3 regions of the Salirhabdus salicampi genome follow, and region 3 is predicted to be linked to each of the others. Evidence: riboswitches for the same ligand, from Rfam matches in the RefSeq annotation. Region 3 holds a riboswitch; each other region holds the start of a gene.
What was found. A riboswitch is a leader RNA that binds a small molecule or an ion and turns the genes downstream of it on or off. The one in region 3 is predicted to bind S-adenosylmethionine.

Region 1 (7,827 bases), 700 kb from region 3:
CCATTTCATCATGAACCTTTATTATTAGTAGTAGAAATTGATGGGATATTAGAATGTTCGGCACTGTGGGACCAGTTGACAACTACGTCTATAATTTGTCGAATTGGTATGCTGAATCCAATCGATCCCTGTTCAGCCACTGCGGAGTTAATGCCGATAACCATACCATTATCTCTTAACACAAGTGGACCACCACTGTTCCCAGGGGCAATTGGTGCTGAAATTTGAAAGACATTTTCATAGGAATATTGATCAATATCAAAATCCCGTTCTACACCACTGATAATCCCAGTCGTCACTGTGTTTTGTAATCCTAGTGGACTTCCAAGCGCTAAAACTTCATCACCTAAATCTCCACCGTATTGGTTAGCTAATTGAAGAGGGGTTTCTCCTCTTAAGGCCGGAACTCTAATGACGGCAACGTCTAAACGATCACCAGCCCCAATGACAATCCCTTCAAGTTCACGCTCATCAGCGGTTTTAACTATAACGTTAGTAGCCCCCCGAACAACATGACTATTCGTCAATATGTCTCCTTGGTCATTATATAAGAAACCTGAACCAATGGAACCACGGCTAGGTACTTCTATCATAACCACTTTTTGTTGAACTTCATTTATGACATCTTTAACATCCTTTTCCTCTGTTTTACCTTGGTCTCGTTCTTCTTTCACATCTTCTGTAGCTACAATGGTAGAACTAGCAGACAGTTGTGAACGTACATAATCCTTTACAAAAAAATAGCCAAATACTCCTGCTCCTATAATAAGGCCGGTAAGAATGGTGCTGATTATCCATTTCATATGTTTGTTGCTCCCCTTCTTAATATAGCGTCCAAACCATTTCATTGATTTCTACTTCAACTTCACCATACCCATCAACACCTGATTCGTACGTGAAAAACTCCCCTATTTCATTTGGGGCCAAAATTTCCGGTGTAGCAAATGTATAGTTATATGTCAGGACATTGCCCGCTTCATCATAAACCGTGTAGTAAAGTATGATTTCTCCCATATTAACCGTCCCAGTATTATGTACAAAACCTTTAATTATGAGATCATTTTCGTAGTCAAAGTAAATTTCCCACTCACCGAGCTGAATACCTTCTGTCTGGTTGTATAAGTCTCTTGCCGCTTCAGCCTCCATCGTTTCTTCTATACGTTGTTGCTCTTCTCTTTCAAAACGATCTTTCGCTGTTACGATATTTTGTTTCAGTTCAGTAAGTTCTTCATTATGAGTTACATGTTGTAATGCCATTTCGACAACATGCAATGCATCTGCAAACTGATTTTGTTCAAGTTTCTCGTATGCCTCATCCCGTGCTACTTCGACAATTTTATGAAGTATGTCAGCCTTCACACCACTCGATATTTGTGTCCGAATATGTTCAATAGTTGTTAGTTGCTCTATTAATTCTTGTAATGTTGAACTGTTTTGGATATCACGGCGTACTAATTCTACTGTTACCGTATCTTGAATGACATTTATTTTATTTAAAAGAGGTTGCTGTAACACCGGGTTAAATTGATGTACATTTTCCCTTAATGTGGAAAGGCGATGACCAACCTCAACAAGTGCTTCCTCTTTTAACAGGTCCTTTGCTTGATTCATTTGTTCATCATATGTCATCGCTTCTTCAACTAAGACTAAATTTTGCCTTAGCGTGGCAAAGTCATTTCTTAATTTCAAAGCCTCGTGGAAAACCTCTTTCGCTTCGGCAAACTTTCCTTCTTGTGCTAACATTTCCCCTTCTTCGAGGTAAGACAGTACTAGTTTATTTACTTTATGTTCATGAACATAAGTAGAACTAACAACTCCAAGCATTAAAATAAATGTTAAAATCGGTATGAGTATTGCGAGAATTGTCGGCAATCTCTTATCCTTTAACGTTCTCCCAGAATCAGTAGTTTGCTGTGAATATTGAGTTTGGTTTTGAACAGGCTCGGAGTTATATTGATTCTTCTCATTTTGATATAAAACATTACTTTTTTTGTTAGATGTATCTATTTGATTACGCTTTTCCACTTTCATACCACAATTAGCACAAAAACTGCTATTCTTTTCTAGTAGATTACCACATTGAGTACAATACATCCTAATCCCCCTTGCACGGTGACAATTAAAATATTATGTAATTTAGTATACATGAGCCCTTTCTATTAAACTAGGTATATATACAACAAAACCATTTCTCCTCTAGCCTGTGTAAATGCTTTGATAGAAAAAATAAAAACACGCCCCATTTTGAAGCGTGTTTAAATGCTGATTTTAAGCTTGGTCTCGTGTCAAAGGAGTAGTCCCTTTATTTGGAGCCAGTTGTAACCAACCTCTTTTCCCTAACAATGCTTTACATTTCGTCGCATATTTCATCATTTCGGTAAAAAATTGAAAATATAGCTCCGCTAAATCTTTACGACTAGCTTTTGCAATCGCTGTACCACAAATGGTTACACATGCAGTCAATTTTGCATTTACCGTTTGCGCAATATCCCGATTATTTTGTAATTGTTTAGATGTGATGACATCGGTCTGTTCAGTCGATTTCTTTTCCTTGTCTTTAGATAGGTATAACTTTTCTTCTTCCATAAATGTAACGAGCTTGCTTCGCTGCCCTTCCGTCAATTCCTGTACAACTTGAATAAACTGCACGAGTTCCTCATCTTCTTGTATATCAGTCGAATCCGTTATACCTTTGAATTCCTCTAACATCGACAAGTATGTCCAGCAGTACATCGTATCACTAATATGTAACGATTTCCCCTTTCGATATTCCCCTTTCTCCTGATCGATTGATTTGTTTGTCATGTCTATTTCCCTCCAGTTATGTTTGAACGTTCCTCTATAGGATGGACGATAAATGACAAATTCATTCGCAAATTAGATAGATGTGCATAACATCCCTCTTTATTCCGAGTAAATTAATAAGTATAATAAAGAATAGAAAGGAGGAGAACAAATCATGGGAATACCTAAACCACTCGTAAAATTCAACCAATTATTTATCGTATTCACTGTAACGACTGGTATATTTATCCCGTCTATGCTAATTCTCCCTTTTATCATCGGACTCATTACAGTTATAACAAAACGTAACCCAATCATACTCATGACAAAGCCACTATTACGGAAACAAACTAACGAATATATACTGGAAGATCGTGATCAACAATTATTTAATCAATGGATTGCTACCATTTTAATTGGTTTATCTATACTGTTTTATTCCCTTGGCTACTCAACAGCCTCAATCGTATTAAACCTTATGGTTATTTTGGCAGCTGGAATAGCTTTGTTAGGTTTTTGTGTAGGCTGTTTTATCCGGTTCCGGTATATCATGTGGAAACAGAAACGAAAATCCGTTTAATGAAACATTAATTTAAGAAAAAACAACGCGGATTGATCCGGGGTATACTAGAATTACAAAATTGCAAATAAAACGTTAAACAACATTAGTTATAACACTCAATTCAGCAACGTAAACACATCATAGTTAGCATAGAAAAACGCTCCGAATATGAAAAACTGGGAGCGTTTCTTTCTATTCTCTTGTTAAACTTAACACGACAACATGAAAGTCTATCCAGCACGTCAAACTATTAGCTAGTTTTAACTTGAATAAAAACATTCGGATTTATTTTTTCAACAACTGTCAATTATTGCATTGGTAGCCAACTTACTTTCCAAACGTCTTGATTAGTATCCTTGATTAATCTAAATGCATTTAGTGATTGGTTTGATGTCTCCCAAGTAATTGCTGCTTCATTCTCATCTATATATTTAACTTTAAATTCTTCGATTTGTTGTAATTCATCATATAATTTTTCATCATTATCGGTAAAATTAGCTCCAAAAAATTCGGGATCTCCATAATACTCTTCTTTAGATGGAGTAAAGTATTTTTCGCCCTTTATATAAAGGTTGTAAATCGTTTCAGAGTCTTTTACGTTTTTAGCGTGAAAATATAACCTAAATATATCCAAAGGGGTTAAATTAATCATGCAAAATACTCCCTCCTCTTATAAAAACGTACTAAATAGACGGAAATAATGAAAAAAGGTTTCATAAAAAAGAAAAAAGTTACAAAGCACTTATTATTCGGGGAGCTTGTTCCTTTATATCAACAAAAAAATAGCATTCCAATTCTATTGTCATCGGAATGCTATTTGGCTTATTTTCTGTTTTGTACTCTTAAGCCGAACCCGTTAGATTTGTCCGGGTCGTTTTTCTTTTTCTAGATTCTGGCGATTCAATCCTTTTCCATTCCTCTAGGAAAATTCAAACGTTGGCAAACTACAATTAAAATAACCTCTTTACCAATAATTGGGTTCCATATAAACTATTACGTATCAATACAAAAAGGTGGAATCGACATGAGAATTGAATTTCTTGGTACAGCGGGTGCAGTTCCGATACCTCGTCCCCTTTGTCAATGTTCAGTTTGTGTAGAAGCAAAAGAAAAAGGTATACCCTATAGCCGTACTGGCCCTGGCTTGTTTATTCACGGACCAAATTTATTATTAGATACTTCTGAACATAGTTACGAACAACTTAATCGATCAAATATTACTACTATTGATGGGGTATGTTATTCCCACTGGCATCCAGACCATGTCCAAGGGCTACGTGTGCTTGAATCAATGAATGCGGATTGGTTACACTTTCCCCCTAACCATCAAACAACTGATGTATACTTGCCAGAACAAGTAGCGAAAGACTTTCAACATCGCTTAGGAATTCATGAGCATTTACAGTATTTCAGCGATGAAGGGTTTATCCGTCTCCACCTACCTCAAGATGGAGATACCTTTGAATTAAACGGATCTACCATCCTTCCTTTTCGTTTAGCGGAAGATTATGTTTATGGTTTTTTACTGGAGGAAGAAAACAAACGGGTGTTGATTGTGCCTGATGAATTGTACCAATGGACACCTCCAAAATCATTGCAAGGTATTGACGTAGCAATTTTACCACTTGGTATTTGCGAGTTTCACCCGTTAAATGGAGAGCGACTCATTCAAAAAGACCATCCACTATTGCAGTCGGAAGCTACATTTGCTTATACATTACAAGTAGTAAAACAATTGCAACCGAAAAGAACGATTATTACTCATATTGAGGAACCTGATGGGCTTAGTTATAACGATTTTAAAGTGTTGGAAAAGAAGTTGCGTGAAGATGAATACAATATCGAATTCGCGTATGATACGATGAAAATCGATGTGTAAAAAACAAACGCCCTAAAGTGTTTTGCAATCTGTAGAGAAAGTCTCGGCAGCTTGATTTTTATACATACACTTTACCATTCACCGCAACGGTTAAATAGGCAAATTGAAAGATTTAGGTTTAATGTAAAAGCTGTTCGTTTAGATGCTGGATACTTAACTAATCCCTTTTGCCCTGGTTAAGCCCAAAGGAATATATTTGGAGTCATTGCAAAAGGAGAAGAACCCACTTACACGACTACTGATCGTGATGGGGATCAAAGGCAGCGAATACCGCGAGACTCCGGCGGAAAAACGAGCGACCCGAGACCCCGCAGGCGCTTTTCCGGGGAGGCTCGGGCGTTCGTCCGCGGAAAGCGAGTGGTATTCGCCCTAAATCGAAGGACAAAATAAAAGCTTGTAGAAAAACCTAGGTTTCTCTACAAACTGCAAAACGCCCTAAGAGCGTTTTGTTTGTTAACTTACTTGTAACACCGTTTGTAAGTATTGACTATCTCGTTCTTCTATTTTCAACCCTGCCTCTTCAAGCTTTTGTAAGAGCATTCTATCAACCGCGTACGGATTTTTCTTTTTTAACGCTCGTAACTCACCCCAGTTTGTCATCAAAAAGTAACTTTCCTTGCCTTCTCGAATACGAATCTCTACATTTCCGTTTCCATGTTTATTTATTTCAGCTAACACGATCCGACCTTGTTCCTTTAACTCCCGGCGGATACAATCGAGTACATGTCTTGTAAATACGTCGATATCCATTTGTTTTGCCATAAAACCTCTGTTTGCGTCCATAGTAACGACTCCTTTAATTGCTGTTTTACAATTCTTTACAAGGGTCCATAATAAAAAAGGCTCCTTTCGCCGAGGGCAAAAAGAACCTTTAGAACCGTTTCCGTTCCTTATCACCCAAAGCGACAGCTTTGCTGGTTGGAGCACCTTGCATAGGCAGGTTGCTGTGGAATCGTCGAGCCAGTTCTCTCATCCACTCTTGATAAGTATTGTATTGTAATAAAAACATATCATATTTAAGTTAAACGTTCAAGTTGATTCCATTTTATGATACTGGCTTATGCTTGTTGATTTTCAGACTCATTGGTTTTTTCCAATATGTGCACACGTCTTATTTCCCAACAGAAGATGATCAACAAGGAGATAAGGGTACCTAAAATAAAGTAATCTGGGTGAAATTTCCGGTCTAACGTTAATCCTCCGGTAAAACCAGCTATAACACCAATCGATACACTAAGCATAATTCTTACCAATCCCCTCAACACCTTCCGCTCTATTTTAACCTCCTTAATCGTAACATAAGACTCCATTCATTTATTTTAAAAGATTATTAAGAATTAGTGAAAATGTTACAAGTTTATGTAACATAACGTGACACCAAACATAAAAAATGTAATAATATGGAATGCAAACCATTTCAATGTCCTAGTATGAAAAGACAATATCATTAATAAAAAAAGAAAATACGTTAAAATTGTAAATAGCTGTAACATGACAAGCCATTGTTCATATGTAACCATCATTGGTACCATCCCCCCCATTAACGAGGACATTATACATTGCGTAACGCCATTTAATATCGTATTTACTGCTAGACTATTTGTAGTTGTTAGAATAATGGAAACCCCAATTAAAAATGCAATAAAGAAAGACACTAATGTACTTACATAGAGATTTGTTACTATGGCTATATAAAATGACATTATCATACCAAGACAAACATTTGCCACATGCCGATCACTACGCCCTCGCATTATTCTCATAATATAAATCACCATTAAAAGCATCCATAACCAGATGACGATATTCCATACATACATGCCCACACCTAACATCCTCCCTCCTATACAGTGTATTCAGTTCCATTCCAGGCTTGAACAAACTAGTTTCGTATTTTTTAAAAATCACCTATATTAACTGAGTAAGACCACACCGATCTTCCTGCAACCTGTCATTCCATACGATGTGACTAGTAATACTATTTGAATCTCAACTAACTATCATATTTTGGAATCTGGAATTCGTATAATAAAGAAAAAACGAAAAAAGGGGAATGTAGAGATGGTAGTCTTGTGTAATAACTGTAATACGACATTATTTAAGGAATGGCTTTGGTTTGAATGTAATAACTGTCGTTTTCGCGTTTGTGGACCTTGTCATGAAAAAATCGACTTTCGCTGTCAGAAATGTTGTTCCGGATATTTATACCAAAAGAGATAATCACTTGTTTTATTTTTCATGAGCCGCACGGGTTTCCAACTGTTGTGAAAGAGGACAACTGTACTATAATGAAGTATAACTAATTTTCACGAAATGGATTGATGGAGGGTGGAAGTGGATTTAAATTTAATTTAATAACGAAATGGCATTTTATTAAAGTTAATTGCTTCATCCATTTTCATCACCGTTTTGCTCAACACCATATTTGATACTACAAGCTACACACCTAATAAGCATCGAAAAATTAAGGACATCCCATTTTGGGATGTCCTTAATTACCTTACACCTTCACCTAAATGTTTCGCACAATTTAACACCTGTAACGACCATTTATCGGCTTGTTTTTGTAAAACTGAAATGGATGTATTTGAAAAGCTTACAT
Region 2 (7,827 bases), 570 kb from region 3:
TGTAGGTCTTGAAGCAGGGATTAGTAAAATGCACCAAATCGATACATCAATGGAAGAAGCCTCACAAGATTTAGGTGCAGGTCCGTACCGAACATTTTGGAGTGTTGTATTACCATTGTTAACCCCTGCCTTTGTAGCAGGATTCGTGTATGCTTTCATGACAGCGATGGTATCAATCAGTTCAGTAATTTTCCTAGTATCTCCTGGTACGAACTTAGCTGCTACGTACATCTTAAACTTAGCTGAACAGGCACGTATAGGCATGGCTTCAGCGATGTCATTCATCTTAATTGTCATTGTGCTAGGCTGTATCGGTCTATTGAAAATCCTAGAAAAGAAAAGTGGAGTAAAAGTGTAGAGGAGGGATTGCGCTAATATGGAAAAAGAAATCTTAGTGTTAGATAACTTATATAAACACTTTGGAGATGTAAAGGCTGTTAACGGCATTTCAATCGATATAAAAGAAGGTGAACTGATTTCTTTTATAGGGCCGAGTGGATGTGGAAAAACAACATTATTACGAATTATTGGTGGCTTTCATGAGCAGGATTCTGGAGACATTATACTTGATGGGTCTGTTGTAAATGATGTACCACCAAATAAACGATCAACGGGAATGGTGTTTCAAAATTACGCACTATTTCCTCATATGACTGTGTACGATAATATAGCCTACGGTTTGAAGCAACAGAAAGTGTCCAAAGCGGAACGGGATAAACGAATTAAGGATGCCTTAGCACAAGTACAGCTTGCTGGATATGGAGATCGAAAGCCTAGCCAACTAAGTGGTGGACAACAACAACGAGTCGCCATTGCTCGCTGTCTCGTTTTAAAACCGAAAGTATTATTATTAGATGAACCGTTATCAAATTTAGACGCCAATCTACGAATGGATATGCGTGAAGAAATTCGACGCCTTAAGGAGGAATTAAACCTTACAATCATATTTGTTACCCACGATCAAGAAGAGGCGTTAAGTATTTCTGACCGAATTGCTGTATTAAATAAAGGGGTTATTCAACAGCTGGATAGGCCTGATGTTGTCTATAATCAGCCTGCAAATGAATTTGTTGCCAATTTCGTTGGTCATGTAAATATTTTAGAAGGTAGTATCGAATCTAAGGGAGATGACGTTCAGTTCAAAAGTGAAGATGTCCAATTTGACATTGTTTCCCAGGAACAAGGTTCTCTTGACGAGACGAAGGCCGTTATTCGGCCTGAAAGTATAACCATTGATGATACGAGTTCTATTAAAGGTACAATTACAAAATACATTTATAACGGAAGCTTCATTCGGTACTACGTTCAAATCGGAGAACATGAAGTAAGTGTAGATGAATTTGATATTTCAAATATGGACTTATATCAAAAAGGTGACACAATAGGAATTCGATTTACGAATACTCCACACTTGTTAGAGGTATAATCATCAAAAGCTTGTGACAAATATTATAAATATTTGTTCAAGCTTTTTTGTTGATGATTCATTGCATGATATGTTCTCATTCTGATAAAAAAAATGGCGAAACAGGTCTTATTTTTTATAAGGAAAATTTAAAGGTTTCAGGATAATCGCTTATTGGCATAATATATATAGATACAGATTGAGGTTTTTCGCGGGGGGCGATTGGCATTTCATTTATTAAAAAAACGGGAGAATGCACACATAATCATGATCCCATTACAATAAAAGAAGGCGCTTTCGTCGATGAAGAAAAAAAGGTCACTTATGCTATATTGGAAGTGGAAGCACCAATTCCGTCGGCCAAACCGCCTATGAATGATCATGGTGAAAAAGGGTAAATATTCCTGTTTTCACCATTTTTTATATGTTTTTATGATTTCCTCTGATAAAATTTGATTTGTAAATGACCGACGCAGAAGAGGTGGTGGAATGGAACAACGACCCTTGTTGAATGTAACTTTTGTTTCTAGCATATTAGGTATTATAAGTTTTTTTATTTTTATGATTACCCTACCAGAAAAAAGTTTACATTTATTGTCAGGCTTCATTCTGTTCCCGTTCTCAGAGAAGATAATACCAGGGGCAGACAGTCATAAACTTTTACATTGGTTAGCGATTGTCGTAAGTATAGGGTTCTATATTATTTTTTCCTTAGGGTTGGTCAAGCTATTATATAAAAAAGAGAACAAATCATACCCGAAAATTATTTGCCAAGATGAAATTGCAGCCATGTTAGATGCAGTGGAATCTAGTACAGACTTTCATATAAATGAGAAAATCATTCATTTTATGAATGAATTTGATAAAACAACGGCCCAAATGTTCGGGATGGACAGGAAAGATTTAAAAAGTTTATGGGTTTTACAGATGGGGCAACGGGAGTACGAGCAATATTTCGGAAAATCTAAAGTGGGTCGGTACGATAATGAGAATAAAACGTACCTCTGTATCGTAGATTTAAATGATGAGTCACATCCAACCGAAGAAGAAAAACGGATTATTCAATGGGCATTACGCCAGCCAAATCCACAGTTTTGGGATGATCGAATAAAGCGCAACTTTCGAGGCGTACATAAAGAGTTTGTTTTTGTAAGAAATTATGGAGAATTTCGTTTAGGGTATGCTCTATTATTCAATCAATATGGAAAAGTAACAGAAGAAAGATTAAAACAATTCCATATAGCATCTTCCTATCTAATGTTGCTAGGGAAAATAGACAATCTTACCGAAAAAATGGTAAAATATATTGTAGAAAAGGTGGTTTAAACAATGAGATGGGAAGAAGATAAGAAAAATCAAACAGCAGTTTCCATAACCGTTACAACCATACCTACAGATACCAAAGTAACTCCAGCCAATTATGAATTCGGTTTCAAACGGTTAAATTCAAAAACGGGCAAGAAAAACATGACCTTGAAATCAGCAAAAGCTCGAAGATATGTATAATAGATGACTTCAAACTGACGTGCGTGTGGTGATTTTTAATAGCCACGCGTTTTTTTCTGGAGGAAGCAGGAGAATGAACGACAACCCATACCCTCAAACACAGTTGAAGACACGTAGTTGGATATGAAGCACTGTGAACAACAGATGTCTGTATGAAACTTGGAAAGTGATCCTATAATCAATTGAATCGCTATAATAATAGAATAGTGTGACAGGGGGAAAGAAGATTGCATTGGTTTATGATTGTTTTCGTCTTCCTAGGCGGTGTTGCAGTGGCAACTCAGGCAGGTATTAACGGAACACTTGGAAGGCGAATTGGGGTTTTAGAATCTTCGTTTGTGTCTTTTTTTATTGGTACAGTTGCTCTATTCCTACTGATGTTGTTTTTTGGTCGAGGTAACATTTTAGCAACATTTTCTGTACCAAGGTGGCAACTTACAGGAGGACTATTAGGTGCATTTTATGTTTGGAGTATTATATATGCAGCACCTAAAATAGGGGTTGCGACTTCCCTTATGGCTGTAATAATTGGACAGCTATTTATGAGTACTCTATTAGACCATTACGGGTTTGTTGGCAAGACGATTCCAATTGATATGCAGCGTACATTTGCTTTGTTATTAATGATCGTTGCCCTATTTTTATTTTACCGAAAATAAACGATTGGGTAGAAAAGGGAGCAATGAGAAATAGGGGTTTCATGAGAATCATGTATCAAAAATTAAAAAAATTAAAAATTACCGTTGACTTTTTTCTGAATTTTGATTTATTATTATCACTATCACATTAAAAACGAATATTATTTATTCTTCTTATCCCGAGAGGTGGAGGGACTGGCCCTATGAAACCTCGGCAGCGGATCTGAACGTTATGTCAGATACTGTGCCAATTCCAGCAAGTGTATAACGCACTTGAGAGATAAGAAGAGACGGATTTTGCATGTATACATACAATCCTCTCTTCTTGTCTCAAAGAAGAGAGGATTTTTTAATGGACAAAAAATACAACAAGAAAGGGGTGCTTACGTAATGATTCAGTTTAATCAAGTTTCTAAAATTTATGAACATAATGGCAGTGACATAATTGCTGTTGATAATGTGAGTTTAAAAATAAATACTGGTGAAATATTTGGTGTCATCGGTTTTAGTGGGGCAGGTAAAAGTACATTAATTAGGCTTGTAAATCAATTGGAAACACCAACATCAGGTCAAATACTTGTTGGTAATGAAGATATATCGAGCTTCCCGCAGCATAAATTGCGAAAAGTCCGTCAAGACATAGGGATGATTTTTCAACACTTTAACTTACTGGAAACGAAAACGGTCTATCATAATGTTGCGTTTCCTTTACTGCTAGCTGGCACAAAAAAGAAGGAAGTAAAAAGAAGAGTTGAGGAAATTTTAGATTTCGTAGGCTTAACAGATAAGGTGAACCACTATCCTGATCAACTTTCCGGAGGGCAAAAGCAACGGGTAGGAATTGCGAGAGCTTTATCAACTTCACCAAGTATCCTTTTGTGTGATGAGGCAACGTCTGCTCTGGACCCGGAAACGACAAAATCGATTCTCCGTCTTTTAAAGAAGGTGCGAGACGAGTATAATATTACGATTCTAATGATTACACATGAAATGAACGTCATCCGTGAAATTTGTGACCGGGTAGCGGTCATGGAAGATGGGAAAGTGATTGAAGATGGATCAATATTCGATGTTTTCTCAAACCCACAACATAAAACGACGGCAAAGTTTGTTCAAAGTGTAATGAAAGATGACATTCCGGAATCGATATTAAAAGATATCGATCAACACGGTGGAAGGCGTCACATTTATCGGGTAACGTTTGTCCGAGAAACAGCTAGTCAGCCTATTTTATCTCAAGTATCAAAGCGATTTGATGTGGAAGTGAATGTCTTATATGGACAAATTACAGAACTACAACAAGTTCCATTTGGAAATTTAATCGTTGAATTTCAAGGAGAAGATGCGGAAATTTTACGAGCAATTGATTACATACAATCAACCGTATTAATTCAGGAGGTGGACCAACATGGAAGTTGATTTGATTCAATTCGCACCTAGAATATGGGAGGCCACAGTTGAAACGTTGCAAATGGTTTCCATTGCCTTAGCACTTGCTTCCTTAATTGGATTCCCACTCGGAATTGCACTAGTTGTTACGAAGGCAAACGGTTTAATGGAAAATCGAGCGGTGTTTACTGTTTTAAACGCGATTATTAACATCTTTCGTTCCATCCCATTTATTATATTACTTGTTGCCATTTTGCCAGTTACAAGATTAATAGTTGGAACTTCAATTGGAACGGCAGCTGCCGTTGTACCACTTGTCTTTTTTACTGGTCCATACATAGCCCGTCTAGTAGAAAGTAGTTTACATGACGTAAACAAAGGTGTCATTGAAGCGGCAACAGCGATGGGGGCGACCAACTGGCAAATCATTTGGCGGGTATATTTACCGGAAGCATTAAGTTCTATCGCATTAAACATTACCATTGCAACAATTGGGCTCGTTGGAGCTTCTGCAATGGCAGGGTTTGTTGGTGGTGGGGGCTTAGGGGATCTCGCCATCTCATACGGTTACCAACGATTTGAAACAAATGTCATGATTACAACGGTCGTATTACTCGTTGTCATCGTTCAAATTGTTCAAACAATAGGAAATTATTTATCAAAAAGATTAAGAAGATTATAACTAAACAGGAGGAAAAAACATGAAAAAACTTATCGGATTTCTATCAATTTTATTCGTATTAGCATTAGCGGGGTGTGGATCATCTGCATCTGGGGATGAAAACAAGGTTGTGAAAATAGGTCTAAACGGTTCCGGATTCCCAATATGGGAAAAGATTGAAGAGCTAGCAGCTGAAGAAGGCATTGAGTTAGATTTAGTAGAATTTGCTGATTATGTACGACCAAACTTAGCATTGGCTGACGGTGATGTTGATTTAAACGCATTCCAAACGGTATCATATTTTGACTCGTTTATTGAAGAACATAACTTAGATTTAGCTCCTGTAGCTACGACGTTAATTGCTCCTATGGGAATTTACTCTGAGAAATATGAGGATGTTACAAATATTCCAAATGGAGCAAAGGTTGCATTACCGAAAGAAGCAACGAATATGGGGCGTGCATTACTTTTACTAGAAGCAGCAGGGTTAATTGAATTACCAGATGATTTCGATGGAAATGGATCAATTGAAAAAATCGCAGCTAATCCAAAAGAATTAGACTTTGAACCGATTGTTGCGGCGCAAACTCCACGTGTACTTCCGGATGTTGCCATCTCAATTATTAACAACGGTGTGGCGGTAGAGGCTGGTTTCACGCCTGTCGAAGATGCCATCTTTATTGAAGATGATACAGCAACACCTTATATTAATATCATAGCAGCAAGAGCAGAAGAAGTTGATAATGAGACATATCAAAAAATTGCTAACATTTATCAGCAGGAAGTAGTAGCCCAACATATCCGTGACGTTTATAGTGATTCATTAATTCCAACATTTGTACCTTTAGATCAAATCGGCTGGTAATAGGAGAGTTATAATATGACAACTGCTTTGTTAGAAAGTTCAATCGTAAATTTTATTGAAGAACATAAAGACGAGTATATTCAAACGAGTCATTCTATTCATGAAAATCCGGAGATAGGAAATGAAGAAGTGTACGCTTCCTCTCTCCTCCGGAGCCTTCTTCAAAAAAATGGCTTTGAAGTAGATGTAAACATCCCTGAGCATGAAACTGCGTTTCTTGCAAGGATACGTTCATCTAAACCCGGGCCGAAGATCGGCTTTTTAGCAGAATATGATGCACTACCTGGTTTAGGTCATGCTTGTGGTCATAACATTATTGGTACTACATCTGTTCTCGCAGCGATTTCCTTAGCGACGCACTTAGAGGAAATTGGCGGAGAAGTCGTCGTTTTAGGGACGCCGGCAGAAGAAGGCGGTCCGAACGGTAGTGCAAAAGGGACATTTGTACGCCACGGATTAGTTCAAGATTTAGATGCATGTATGATGATCCACCCTCAAGGTCGAACATGTGGATCAAGTCCTACATTAGCAGTTGACCCGGTTGATTTTGAGTTTTTCGGCAAGCCTGCTCATGCGGCGGTAATTCCAGAGGCGGGAATTAACGCACTTGATAGCGTTATTCAACTGTATAATGGCGTAAATGCCTTACGTCAACATGTTACAGATGATGTTCGTATTCATGGTATTATTTTGGACGGTGGAGAAGCACCAAATATTGTGCCAGAATATGCTCGTGCTCGTTTTTTTATCCGAGCTGCTACGAGAAAAGCTTGTGATAAAGTGACAAAAAAGGTAGAGGAAATTGCTAAAGGCGCTGCTCTTATGACAGGTGCCACATATAAAATGAAGAGAATTCAAAACGGTGTGGACGATTTTAAAGTTACACCACGCTTTGAACAGCTATTCCGTAAGAAGATTGAAGCGTTAGGCGAACAATATAAGGTAGAAAGGAAAGGCATTGGCTCAACAGATGCAGGAAATGTAAGTCAAGTAGTGCCAACCATTCACCCGTTTATTAAAATCGGCCCTGAAGATTTAGTTCCACATACAGAGGCATTTCGTGAAGCTGCCAAGTCTGAACAAGGGGACCATGCACTTGTTACAGGAGCAAAAGGATTAGCACTAACTGCTTTGGATCTATTTGTTCAGCCGGAATTACTTCAACAAATTAAAGAAGAACATCAACAAGTTTAGAAGAAAGGCTTGGAACTCCAAGCCTTTCTTTTTAATTTTTCGCCCTTTATTTACAGTGTTAATGATATGGTTAGAAGTCATTTTAATAGTCCAGATAACGCCGCCAAAAAAGGGAGTTCAAGTAAAGGGACCGTCGCTAACAATAATGCTATCAAAGGTTCATTGGGAA
Region 3 (7,827 bases):
ATCATTCTCCCCCTCAGAGAAAAGAATGATTCTTCATATTTTCGTGAAGTTAAAGATACATTTGATAACCTGTTGTCAAGATTATTACAAGAGTTTTCTAACATAAACTTTACAATTGGCATAAGCGATCCTTATTATGACTTAGACGAAATTAAAAAATCCTATTTAGAAGCTAAGCAAACAACAGATTTGGCAAAAGAGTTTCTTGGTTCTAACACAGTTTCTCTTTATAAAGATTTAGGAGTGCTAAAAATTTTAGCATTGATAGAAAATAAAAATGAATTGTATAGATACTGTAACGAAACTTTAGGAGAGTTAATTTCCAACGATAAAAGTAATAAAGATAATTTATGTAATACACTTGAGGTCTATTTGGAAAAAAACGGGAATGTTACAGAGGCTGCAAAAGAATTATATGTGCATCCCAATACGTTAAATTATAGAATTAAAAAAATAAATAAGGTTTTATCAATTGATCTTAGTCAAGCATCAATTCGGTTAAGCTTATACTTAGCTCTTTTAATTAAGAAGGTACTGGATAGAACCCATTAGGTTAGGGGTATGATAAGAATTGTAACATTTAATATTATACTCGTCTTAAGTATAATTCACTCTTTTTGGATCATTATAATTCTTAACTTAGTTGCCCATTAATAACTCATTCAGGAGGGAAACATCTTGGTTAAAGACTCACATGCACCTCGGGAAAAACGAAACGGTGAAGGCAAAAGACCTGATGAACAAAGACGGGGAAAAGCAAAATCAGGTGGACGGGGAAAATCGAGGTAGGCCATATTATATACACTTTCGTAAAACAAAAAAGCACAACAAGCGTAAGATCCGCTTCATTGTGCTTTTCCTTTGTTCTCATTCAACTATAGAAACGCTGCTCCTCCGTTAGGGCTAATCGTTTGGCCGCAGAAATAATTGCCGTCATCGGAGGCTAGGAGTAAAGCTGTTGCTGCCATTTCTTCAACCGTACCTAGTCTTTTTAATGGAACGTCTTTTTCTTTTTCAATCCATTCTTCATCCATATCTGAAAGGATCATATCTGTCTCTACTGGCCCGGGAGCTAATGTGTTCACTAAAATGTTTGGTGCTAACTCCAGAGCTAAGCTTTTTGTTAAGCTATTGATGCCGCCTTTTGCTGCTGTATAATGGGTGAAGTTGGCCCGACCTTTCAATGAGAGTTCAGATGACACGTTAATAATTTTCCCAACCATATCTTTGTTCATTAGTGGTAGTAAATATTTTGTCGTGAGAAATACACCTCGTAAGTCTACATTCATCAACTTATCCCATTCTTCAACGGGCATGTCGACTAAAGGATATTCCTTTCCGATCGTACCTGCATTATTTACAATAATATGAATTGCTCCAAACACTTCCTTAATTTGATGAGCCATGTTGATTATTTGTTGTTGTTCTCCCATATCTGCTTGAATTGGTAAAGCTTTTACACCATAAGATTCAAGTTCTTTAGCTGTTTTGTCAGCTTCTTCTTTGTTCGAGCGATAGGTAAATGCGATATGTGCCCCTTCATTTGCATAGGCAATCGCAATTCCTTTACCTATACCTCTGCTTCCGCCTGTAATCACTGCTACACGATTTTTTAATTTACCCATTTGTCCCCTCCGAACGTTTCTTCCGTTGGTAGCTCATCCGCCGTTTTGTCTAGCTCTCTAGCATGGGCATCAAGTGTCGCCTGATTAGGTGGAGATAATTTCGATACAACGACGATAATAATACCAGAAATGACTACCGCAAAGAATACGGGTTCTTGCAGTAACGTCCATAGTAATCCACCTTCACCAGGAAGTGGTACCCCTGCAAAGAGTGTTACTACATATACAAACAATCCTGCACTTATGCTGCTCCATACTGCTTTCGATGAAACACCTTTCCAAAACGGAGGAAGTAGAAGTGGCCAGAATAAAGTCGCAAAAATAATATCCCAGGCAAGATAAGCTACAGCTAAGACTTGTTCAAATGAAATGGAAATGTATAGAGCTACTACACCGCAAACGAGTATGGCAACTCTTGAATAAAATAGTAACTTCTTTTGTGACGGTTTTTTGTTAATAAAATCTAAGTAAATATTTTTCGCAAATACACCAACTGCAGCCATGTAACATGCTGCTAATGTCGACATCGCCATTCCAACCATCGCCGTTAAAAACAAACCAGCAAAGATAGGGTGCCAATAATCTAATGGATATAGAAGTAATAATGATTCTGCATTTTCTACCCCTGGATATAACATCTTGAATGCTTCCCCAATAATTCCTGGAGTCCAACCAACAATTAAAACAATGAGGCCTGCAATGATCATTGATTTTGAGGCAATGGATGGACTTTTAGCACCAGCTACTCTTTGGCCTAAATCAGCAGCGGCAAGGTTGCCTAATGCGAGAACTAAATATAAAATCCAAAAGTCTGCCCCGCTTTGGTCAAATAGTCGATTCACATCCCACCAGTTAGGATTGAAAATTTCCCCTTGATTCGTAAAGATAATAACTAACGTTACCGTTAAAATACCTAACACAGATATGATTCCATTAAGCACATCTGCGTATGCTAATGACCATAATCCTCCCATAAGTGTATAAACAATCGTAAGAATTACGAAAACGATGGCACTTGCCCAAAACGGAATGTCAAAGATGACTTGGATAATATAAGCCCCACCAACGGTTAATGCACCGGCATTAAAGAAACCGAAGGCAACAATCATGATGATTCCCGCGTATGCACCTAATTTTTTGTCTGCAAAGCGTATTCCGTAATAATCGGCAATTGTCCAACCTTTTAACCTTCTAAGTGGCTTTACCCATGTGAAAGCACAAATAATCATAGCCGTTCCTAGACCACCCATTGTGGCGAATGATTCCCATCCTCCTAAGAAATAACCGGAATCCACCGCCGCAAAGTAAAACGGTGCAGCTAATAGTGCAGCCGTTAAACTCCATGTAACCAACGGTAATGGTAAGTTCCAGTTGGCAATAATGAGGTCTTCTGCGCTGTCTACCCTTTTATAGCCTTTAAAGGCAAGTAAGTAGATGGCAATCATGAAGACAACAAAAATAAACGTAATCATACTGAATCCTCCTTTTTATAGTTTAGTTCTTAATAAATAAAGTCAGAATATACTGAAAACTAAAAGCGCACTGCGGGAAACCATTTAGCAATCATAAAGGAACCAATTGCTAGCAATAACAACACAGTAAATTGGAACCGCTTACAAATTAACCGCTTAATCAAGTTGTATAAAAGGGGAGTGTTCAACTTTTAATTCCCCGGAAGACCATTTCTCCTCGATCTCATTTAATGTTGTAAACCATACCCCGGGTTTCGATTTCATATAGTGAATGAGTTCGTTTAGCATGTTAATCCGGGAACTTCTGCCAATAAGCTGCGGGTGCATCGTTAACACAAAGCAACCACCATCTTGGTACAGTCCGTCAAATTCTGCTTTCCATAGTCGATAAACTTTATCTGGTTCCTCGATGGAGAAACCGATTGGAGGTTCAGCAGAAAACGCAAATTGTTCCCAGTCATCTAGCAACCATGTGACTGGTATTTCAAGAATTTTTTCGTTATGCCCACCATCAATCGTATAAGGAACATCATTTCCCATTAAGCTAGAATCGAAGCGGAAATCATATTTTTTCAATAAGCTTGGCGTATGTCGATTTATTTCCCATAAGGGTGCTCGATACCCTTCTGGATAATAGCCCGCATATTTCTTAATTGCTTCTCTACCTTTCACTATAATCTCTTCTTCTTCTTCAAAGGTTAAGTCATCAAGGCGTTCGTGAAAGTAGCCATGATGACCAATTGGATGATTTTTCTCTACTATTCTTTCGATAACAGTCGGATCTATATTAGCTACAGCTCCTGGGACAAAAAAGTTTGCTTTCAGGTCATTCTCGCTTAACAAGGTTAAAATGCGGTTTAATCCAACGGTTCTTCCGTACGTTCCTATAGATAATAGTGACATCCGTGACTTGTTTTTCTCATTGAATGTAAAAGCTGTTTCAGCATCTACATCAAAGGATAAAACGACAGCCATCTGTTTTCCGTTGGGCCATTTCATCATATCCACCTCTTTCCCTATAAATATATAATTGTTTCTATTGGTTACGTTTATGGAATGCTAAAATAGATAGAAATTCATAAACGATGTTTGCCCCTAATTGAGCTGTAATTTCAGCATTATCTAACGCTGGCAAAACCTCAACCAAGTCAAAACCGACATAGTTTAAATCTGGTAAATGACGCACATAGTTCAGACCTTCATAGCTCGTTACACCACCAGGTTCAGGTGTTCCTGTTCCTGGTGCATATGCGGGATCAAAGAAGTCGATATCGAAGGTAAGAAATACGGGCTTCTCTCCTACCGTGCTTTTAATTTGTTCACTTAACTGTTCAGGAGATAAGGAACGAAGCTCGTCTATCGTAATCACATGGAAACCCATATTTATTGCTTCATCTACATCACTTGGATCATATACGGTTCCCCTAAGTCCAATTTGGATTGAAGTAGAGGGGTCAACAATGTGTTCTTCTAATGCTCTTCGAAAAGGTGTACCATGAGTATACTTTTTGCCCCAATAGTTGTCCCAAGTATCACCGTGGGCGTCAAAGTGAACAAGACTTAATGCTCCATACTTTTCGGACAATCCTCTTAGTTCTCCTAAAGTGACAGAGTGGTCACCACCAAGCCCAATGGGAATAATATTATGCCTTGCCAGTGCACTATAAGCAGTTTTCATAATGTCATAGGATTCGTGGATATGACCGGGTATTAGAGGTAAATCACCGTAATCAATGACAGAACAATAATCAAAGGGGTTGAGTTTATGAAAAGCGTTAGAAGGTCTTAGAAGCATAGAAATTTCACGTATTCCGGAAGGTCCGAAGCGGGATCCTGACCGGTAGCTTGCAGCAGTGTCGAAAGGTAATCCTACAATGGCAACATCTATATCCTCATGAGGATCAGTAATATAAGGCAGTTTCATAAAAGTTCTAATGCCAGTGTATCGTGGTGCATCACTATGGTGACTTGGACCATATTTAGGTTCTTTAGCCAATTTTATCCCTCCTGTTTACCCTTAACTATAAGGTAAAACAAGGGTTACACGAATAGACAAAATGTTAAGAATTTTCAATAATTACATTACTAAGTGTCTAAACGGATAGGTGATATGGCACTTTTATGTGCAACCGCCATCAAGGAAGGTAATATTTCCCCGTTATGTATGCTATAATGAAATGAATTAAATAGATTATCCAGAGTGACAGAGAGAACTGGCTCGTTGATGTCACAGCAACCTGCTTTATGTAAGGTGCTCCTACCAGCAAAGCGTCTGCTTTGAATGATAAAACCGGTCAAAAGGACTTCTTTTTGCATTCATGGCAGAAAGAAGTTTTTTTATATTTTCAAAAGGAGTGAGAAGTATGGATTTTCATGTGAGAAATGGAGAAGTCGTACAATTAACGGAGAAAGAGGCAAAACAAGTGAAGCGGAAAGGGGTTTATATTACGGAGTTGACGAAACATATGACACAAGAGGAATTGGAGGCCTTTAAAAAAGAACGTTATGAAAAATTTCTGAAACCAATAATGAATCACAACGAATCACAGCTTAAGGCGGTTCAAAACCGTAAAGAGAAATAAATACGATGAAAAGCCCAGTGAATCTGATTCACTGGGCTATCTTCATATTATTGTCTCACTAAGCCGTGAGGATCAATGACGAATTTTTTCGATGCGCCGCCGTCAAACTGTTGATATCCATTCGGTGCTTCGTCAAGGGAGATTAGGGTAGCATTTACTGCTTTCGCAATTTGTGCGCGGCCGCTTAAAATGGACATCATCAAATCGCGATGGTATTTCATGACCGGCGTTTGCCCGGTGACAAATGTGTGAGCTTTAGCCCAACCAAGTCCGAGACGAATTTTTAATGTTCCTTCTTGAGCATCTTTATCAATTCCACCTGGGTCTCCTGTTACATATAAACCTGGAATCCCAAGACGTCCACCAGCTCTCGTAATTTGCATTGCTGTGTTTAATACCGTTGCGGGAGCTTCACCAGCACCTTCACCGTGTCCACTTGCTTCAAAACCAACCGCATCTACCGCGCAATCGACTTCAGGTACACCTAAAATTTGTTCAATTTGCTCTCCTACATCTGTATGTTCCCGAAGGTTAATCGTCTCACAGCCAAAGCTTCTCGCTTGAGCTAAACGTTCTTCAATTAAGTCACCAACAATAACAACAGATGCACCAAGTAGTTGGGCAGAGTGGGCAGCAGCAAGTCCTACTGGGCCTGCGCCAGCAACATATACTGTGGAACCAGGTTTAACACCAGCGCTTACTGCACCGTGATAACCCGTTGGGAAAATATCAGAGAGCATCGTTAAATCAAGAATTTTCTCCATAGCCAGGTCTTTATCTGGGAACTTCAATAGCTGAAAATCTGCATATGGAACCATGACATATTCAGATTGGCCACCGACCCAGCCACCCATATCTACATAACCGTATGCTGATCCTGGTCGGTCAGGGTTCACATTTTCACAAATGTGAGTATCTTGCTGTTTACAACTACGGCAACGACCACATGCAATATTAAACGGAACAGACACTAAGTCCCCTTTTTTAATAAATTCTACATCACTTCCGACTTCAATCACTTCACCTGTAATCTCATGCCCTAACACTAAGCCACTAGGAGCCGTTGTCCGCCCTCTTACCATATGCTGATCACTACCACAAATGTTTGTCGTAACAACTTTTAAAATAACCCCATGATTACACTTTCTTCCAACATTCAATGGGTTTACACCCGGTCCATCTCGAAGTACTAAATCAGGATAGCTAATATCCCGAATTTCCACCTCTCCAGGTTTCACATAAACAACTCCACGATTTCCCGCCAACTGAATTCCTCCTCAAAATAATGGTGAAAATATGAAATTTTTACCATTATACGAGCTAATATGTAAAATATTACATTTAATTTTGATCATCTACTTTTATAAGTTTAAAACTATAATGTAAAACCTGCTTTTACATAATGGGAAACGTTTATGCTACCTTCAAATTGCTAATCCGAGTATAATGGCGAAGAAGAAAGGCACGGGCTTATTAATTTCGAGCAACTACAAATAATATCAAGTAGAACATACTAGGAGTGAAAGAGATGTCCAGGAGCCGCATCCAAAAGGAATACATATCGATTTCAAATGTAAATGTTTATTGTGAATATATTTTAAATGGGAAGCCGCCTATTGTACTCATTCACGGGTATTTATCATCAACCTATACCTTCAATCGACTTATGCCTCTTTTGACAGAGCATTTTTCCGTTATTGCTATAGATTTACCTGGTTTTGGGAGAAGTGAAAAATCCCGTACATTTTATTATTCCTTTGCGAACTATGGTAAATTGGTACTTGAATGTATGGATTATTTTGGAATAGAAAAGGCTTTTTTGGCAGGTCACTCAATGGGGGGGCAACTCGTAATAAATGCTGCTAAAATTGCTCCTGAAAGAGTTCAAAAACTCATCCTTCTATGTAGTTCTGGCTATCAAAAGAGAGTGAATAAATCTCTTGTTTTTAGTTCGTACTTACCTTTCTTTCATATATATGCACGACGCTATATTGGACAAAAAACAATTAGAGAAGCCTTGGAAGATGTGTTATATGATCACTCCCTTATTACAGATGAAATGATGACGGAATTTGAACGGCCACTGTTACAGAAGGATTTTTACAAATCACTGATAAGACTATTGAGGCACCGAGAAGGGGATCTACC

Region 1: it holds a riboswitch for S-adenosylmethionine, as region 3 does, so the genes downstream of both, NLW78_RS03920 (hypothetical protein) here and NLW78_RS00325 (hypothetical protein) in region 3, are expected to answer to the same signal.
Region 2: it holds a riboswitch for S-adenosylmethionine, as region 3 does, so the genes downstream of both, NLW78_RS03250 (methionine ABC transporter ATP-binding protein) here and NLW78_RS00325 (hypothetical protein) in region 3, are expected to answer to the same signal.

The regions. Positions count from the first base shown of each region.
Region 1 is NZ_JANBWE010000001.1:752,604-760,430, reverse strand. It holds gene NLW78_RS03955 (S1C family serine protease) at 9-803, opposite strand; gene NLW78_RS03950 (zinc-ribbon domain-containing protein) at 823-2,094, opposite strand; gene NLW78_RS03945 (DUF3231 family protein) at 2,269-2,805, opposite strand; gene NLW78_RS03940 (DUF4395 domain-containing protein) at 2,960-3,364, shown strand; gene NLW78_RS03935 (hypothetical protein) at 3,654-3,998, opposite strand; gene NLW78_RS03930 (MBL fold metallo-hydrolase) at 4,371-5,225, shown strand; gene NLW78_RS03920 (hypothetical protein) at 5,679-6,008, opposite strand; SAM riboswitch class I at 6,113-6,214, opposite strand; gene NLW78_RS03915 (hypothetical protein) at 6,284-6,478, opposite strand; gene NLW78_RS03910 (hypothetical protein) at 6,575-7,051, opposite strand; gene NLW78_RS03905 (histidine phosphatase family protein) at 7,721-7,827, opposite strand, start outside.
Region 2 is NZ_JANBWE010000001.1:620,208-628,034, forward strand. It holds gene NLW78_RS03225 (ABC transporter permease) at 1-358, shown strand, start outside; gene NLW78_RS03230 (ABC transporter ATP-binding protein) at 377-1,426, shown strand; gene NLW78_RS03235 (hypothetical protein) at 1,895-2,731, shown strand; gene NLW78_RS03240 (hypothetical protein) at 2,735-2,911, shown strand; gene NLW78_RS03245 (DMT family transporter) at 3,151-3,570, shown strand; SAM riboswitch class I at 3,721-3,836, shown strand; gene NLW78_RS03250 (methionine ABC transporter ATP-binding protein) at 3,940-4,968, shown strand; gene NLW78_RS03255 (methionine ABC transporter permease) at 4,958-5,620, shown strand; gene NLW78_RS03260 (MetQ/NlpA family ABC transporter substrate-binding protein) at 5,640-6,464, shown strand; gene NLW78_RS03265 (M20 family metallopeptidase) at 6,480-7,658, shown strand; gene NLW78_RS03270 (arsenic resistance protein) at 7,736-7,827, opposite strand, start outside.
Region 3 is NZ_JANBWE010000001.1:53,798-61,624, forward strand. It holds gene NLW78_RS00300 (PucR family transcriptional regulator) at 1-552, shown strand, start outside; gene NLW78_RS00305 (SDR family NAD(P)-dependent oxidoreductase) at 876-1,625, opposite strand; gene NLW78_RS00310 (sodium:solute symporter family protein) at 1,613-3,097, opposite strand; gene NLW78_RS00315 (polysaccharide deacetylase family protein) at 3,254-4,096, opposite strand; gene speB (agmatinase) at 4,134-5,093, opposite strand; SAM riboswitch class I at 5,286-5,388, shown strand; gene NLW78_RS00325 (hypothetical protein) at 5,461-5,679, shown strand; gene fdhA (formaldehyde dehydrogenase, glutathione-independent) at 5,727-6,944, opposite strand; gene NLW78_RS00335 (alpha/beta fold hydrolase) at 7,208-7,827, shown strand, end outside.